2 regions of the Paenibacillus sp. QJM3NY_38 genome follow, and region 2 is predicted to be linked to the other one. Evidence: predicted binding sites of a transcription regulator. Region 2 holds the regulator's gene; the other holds the start of a gene.

Region 1 (2,410 bases), 1.0 Mb from region 2:
GTAACCTGGAAAAATGTTTATAGCTATAAATTCCAAAAATGGGGTTGGATACAAAGCTATTACCTTGACGAAGTTTGATTAACATCATAGTGGTGAAGGATGGATCTATAGATCCAGATTACTACTGCTGAAAACCGTTAAGTATCTTGATCTTATAATTTAGCTAGATCTAATAACTCAAACATTAAAAGAACTCCAGTCGCAATGTGCGGTTGGAGTTCTTTGGTTATTTCTAATTGGATACATTGGAAGTTAATTGAAACACTTTGGAATTTTTATTTATCATTCTTTTCCTGCAGTCTTCTTAAAAGCTCTCCCTCGGCAAAATCAGAATCCACATCAGTTATTCTCCAACTAAATTTAAAACTATCATCTGAAACGGTGAGTTCAATAGCAGCCTTAATCTTATAATCTTGGTTAAACATTCGGCCATATTTTAAGCTTGAAGTATTCATCTGGAAAATCATTAGTTTCTTGTTCTCCGCAAAACATGTTCTCATAAAAAGGCATATTCAAAGTGGAGTTAGGAATATCACGGAGACCACCAGCCTCTCCTTTTATAAACATAGTACTGGTAAACTAATCCTTGACCATGATCAGCTTGATGGAAATTTGGGAAGGCACCATTATAAGGGCATGACTGTAGTCATTAACCGCTCTAAATCTTTCAGCAATACCATTTGGATTTCCTAAATCAAATCAGCAGCCTTAACATCCTTCCCATCCACATATTCTGATTTAAAAAAGTAAAAACCATACAGGGCCGTTAAGAAAAGTAACGAACGCCTCACCAAGCCTTCCAGCTGTCGTTATGCCTTTTCCTTTGCAAGTGGACACGCTGCCAGAACAATACCAGAACGACGCTCCGGGTCACCTGCAACGACCGAGGGAAGGTGTTTGTACTCTGACAATCCCCTAACATGACTACTCGGTTAGTTGATTTCAAACCAGCCACCCCTTGTCCTCAATTCTAAATCCGAGATAATTGTAAGATCTTTGCTCAATTTCAGCCTAGATGAGCCCCCAAAGCAGGTGATATCCTCTACAAACAAACTCAACTTCTACCCCAAGACTTGTTTTTTTGTTTTCATAAACCTTTAAACCATTCAATGGTCGATCACTACATTTGTCAGTTCATAAGTTTTCACATCTGATCGAGAAAGTTGAGCTCGATCGTTCTCAAGGATATCGAGTAGAAGCGGGAGTAATATATAATCCTTCACTAATTTGGTTTCGTCCAACTTTAATCCGACACTCATATTTTTTTACACCTCAAATAAAGGAACGTATGTTTGTATTATAATCAAACATACGCTCCCTAATCAATGGATGAATTTGTTATAATTTGCGATGCGTAATTGAGACGCTCAGAGAAGTTGTAAAATCATAAAGGAACACTACGATTAAATTCCCTAAAAAATATTTGGCAATTAGAATAAGTCTATTCTTGTCCAATTTATATCAACACCGAAAAGAATGAATTTCTCGGATAATCACGATTGAATTAATTTGGTACATAAACACCTGAAAATACTTTTTTATCCTAATTTTATTTTTTTATGTAACTTTTTTGGTTTATTGGTGTTTATTAAAATGAATACAATTACTTCCATACCAGGAAAGGGGACCATAACACACATGGAGAAATGAACGCGGCATGGTTGCACCACAAAAAATAAAAATCAAAGGAGAAGTGAAGATGTCTAAGTATCTGAAGGCCATGACTTTAAGCACGGCTATGCTCCTGACCTTATCTACAGGTGTTGTTGTTGCTTATCCAGACGTGTTGCAAAGTTATACCGCAAAAACCGAGATAGAAATTCAAAATGAATTAAAGAAACTTGATAAGCAGGAATTCGTGACTGAATTTGACGAAGTCTCTAAAAAAATTGATCCCGTGACAAATGTTGATGAATTAATTCCTTTTGCAGCCGAACTTTTTGATCGAGATGATGAATTTTCAAATGAAGAGCTTTTATCTCTAATTAAAGATACGGAAAAAACAACGGTAACAAGAAATGCTATGTTGGAATTGTATCAAGCGAAGAACAAAAACAATGGAAATAATGAATTGAAGGAGCTGTTGAAAGATAAATCTTTTGACAGAGAAATACAGGAGAAAATCATCGCAACAACCCATTTTGAAAAAGCGGATGTTCCTTTATTAGAATCCTTGGTATTGGACCAAGAGGAAATGCTTTCGTTTCAAGCCATGAAACAACTTAGATCTTTAGATAAAGGGCTGGCGTTAAGTCTTTCGCAGGATATCCTTAACGAATATAAAAATTATCCCGAGGAAAAAATCTCCGCTGCACTGAAGGCAACCTCTCACTTAATTAAGAGCAACAACAATGGAAAGGCCAGCCTATCTCAAAACTCACAAGAAACTGAACTGATTAATATCAGCCTT
Region 2 (2,410 bases):
TATCATGTATAACTTAAACATGTGAAAAAGAGCTTGTCAAGGCAACAGCGCCCTTGCAAACTCTTATTAAGAACAAATATGAACATATGATGCCCATAAATGGGTTCCTCATTGTTAAGAAATCAATACTCGTCTATTATAAACACGCTTACACTGCGTGAAATCACATCGTCAGGCAATACTACAAATATGAAGCGAGAAGTAGGGACATATATAAGGAAAGAGTTTCTGTTAGTGTCATCCCATTACCAGACTGGTAAAGACAACACCTCTCCGGCCTGTATATCCGGACCTTTCAATCCATTCATTCTTCGGATGCTATCCAGATATACTCGTGTATCCATATCTGCCGGTTTATGAAGGGAAGCAATCCGCCACAAACTATCACCATATTGAACAATAACCTGCTTCTCCCCTGTGGGCTTGTCCATCCCCCCAGCAAAAACAGAGTATGCCCCTGTCCAAAAAGAAGCTACGATCAACAGGATGAATAAAAGCTTTATAAAAGGAATGGATTCAATTCTGGACTTTAATTGATGGATCCAAGTCTCCGGGGACTTCATCGTTTGCACTGGAACGTTCTCATAAATGCTGCGGTATGTACTGTATTTCAACATGGAATCATCATCTCCCAAACAAGTGTTCTCTTATGGATCTATAATAACACGAACACTTGTTTGATTCAATACCTAAAAGAACATTTGTTCTATTTATATTTAGAACTTATGTTTGTACGAACGGAAGTTCTATGTTATAATTTTCCCAAACGTTACTAAATGGGGTTGATACGGCATGTCGAAAATATCCAGCCGCCAGCTGGCGATCTTAGAGTTTATCCGCAACGAAGTTCGTAGCAAGGGTTACCCGCCTTCTGTCCGGGAAATCGGAGAGGCTGTCGGACTAGCTTCCAGTTCAACGGTCCATGGACATCTTGACCGTTTGGAGAAGAAAGGCCTAATTCGCCGTGACCCTACGAAACCAAGAGCAATCGAGCTGCTTGGCCAAGAAGAGTCCGATAGCGCGAATCTGTTTACCCACACCATTGCCAGAGTGCCTGTTGTTGGTAAAGTCACTGCAGGTGTTCCTATTACAGCCATGGAGAACATTGAGGATTATTTCCCGCTCCCGCAGCATTATGTAGGCGACGATAAGGTGTTCATGTTGTCGGTTGTCGGTGACAGTATGATCGAAGCTGGCATTCACAGCGGTGACTATGTCATTGTGCGCCAGCAGCAAACTGCAGACAATGGCGACATTGTAGTAGCGATGACAGAGGAAGACGAAGCAACTGTAAAGACCTTCTATAAAGAGAAGGATCATGTACGATTGCAACCGGAGAATCCTACCTACGAGCCACTGCGCCTGAACCATGTTACTATTCTCGGTAAAGTAATCGGACTCTTCCGGGATGTCCACTAATCTCATAGATCTATGAATAAGAGGTTACCTCCCTTAATTGGATGGTAACCTCTTGCTTTTTCTATATAGATCACAAAAACTTGATCATAGCTAGTTTGTTTGCTCCATAATGCCTTGTTTAAGATCCAGCCGATACAGCCGTAAAGGTTTATAATCCGGCGAGCCTTCCCCACCCGGCCCCTCCGTGGACTGCAGAACAAGCTTATTGTCTTTCACCATGGGTGCAGTACCTGGTCTGTAATAGGAAGTATAGGACACCGTTAATTCATCTTGAAACCTGAGCTGCACAGCCTTGCCCGTATCATGCTCCACGGCGAATGCGTAGATCTGTATGGCATGACAGTCCTGATATTGCGGTGTAAGAATAAATACATCCGCATCCTGAAACGGCAATCGAACCATATGGACAGCTGCAGAAGTTGGCTGAATAAAAGTAAGATCATCCAGCGTGGTTACTTCATCCGTAACTTCATTATAGCTATATCGTACGATGTAGTTTCCGGTAAACGATTGGTCCGTTTCGATACCGAAGCAGCTAGGAGCTCCCAGTGTCGTGATTTTTTCGTTTTCCACAGCAACCACAATGAGCCTTCCCTGATCTGTAAAGCCTTGTGCCCGAATTATCTCCTCCTTATGTGTTGGTACATCCTCAGCTCTCTGTTGTTCCTCAACGTCAAAAGGCAGCTGTATGGCAAGTAACATAACCAGAAGCAGCAGCACGCCTATAAAGCCAACTTGTAGATACTTTCGGCGCTTAGGCTTGCCTTCGTCACGGATCACGGACATCTGGACGTTTTTTTTCATTTCAGCCGTAAATTTTTCAATTGGAAAAGGTCCCTTTGAAACCCGGGAATACCAGTCTGGTTTATCCTCATTCATCTCCATTCTCCTTTAACAGGTTCTGCACTTTTTTCCTTGCCCGATACAGTCTGGATTTTACGGTACCCGCCGCTAGGTTTAGGAACTCCGCAATCTGATTGATTGACATCTC

What was found. Region 2 encodes LexA, which represses DNA repair genes until DNA is damaged. Its sites were predicted from a motif close to CGAACATATGTTCG; they were not measured.
Region 1: a site for LexA is predicted at 1,282-1,295, ahead of AC0VZ8_RS18515 (YhjD family protein). Genes of this name have one in related genera too.

The regions. Positions count from the first base shown of each region.
Region 1 covers NZ_CM149665.1:4,030,592-4,033,001, reverse strand. Annotated here, with positions in the region: gene AC0VZ8_RS18530 (hypothetical protein) at 1-78, shown strand, start outside; gene AC0VZ8_RS18525 (hypothetical protein) at 276-467, opposite strand; partial or broken gene polYB (DNA polymerase IV) at 784-922, opposite strand; gene AC0VZ8_RS18515 (YhjD family protein) at 1,107-1,259, opposite strand; gene AC0VZ8_RS18510 (hypothetical protein) at 1,658-2,410, shown strand, end outside.
Region 2 covers NZ_CM149665.1:3,013,527-3,015,936, reverse strand. Annotated here, with positions in the region: gene AC0VZ8_RS14020 (LysM peptidoglycan-binding domain-containing protein) at 246-617, opposite strand; gene lexA (transcriptional repressor LexA) at 793-1,419, shown strand; gene AC0VZ8_RS14010 (hypothetical protein) at 1,510-2,298, opposite strand; gene AC0VZ8_RS14005 (RNA polymerase sigma factor) at 2,291-2,410, opposite strand, start outside.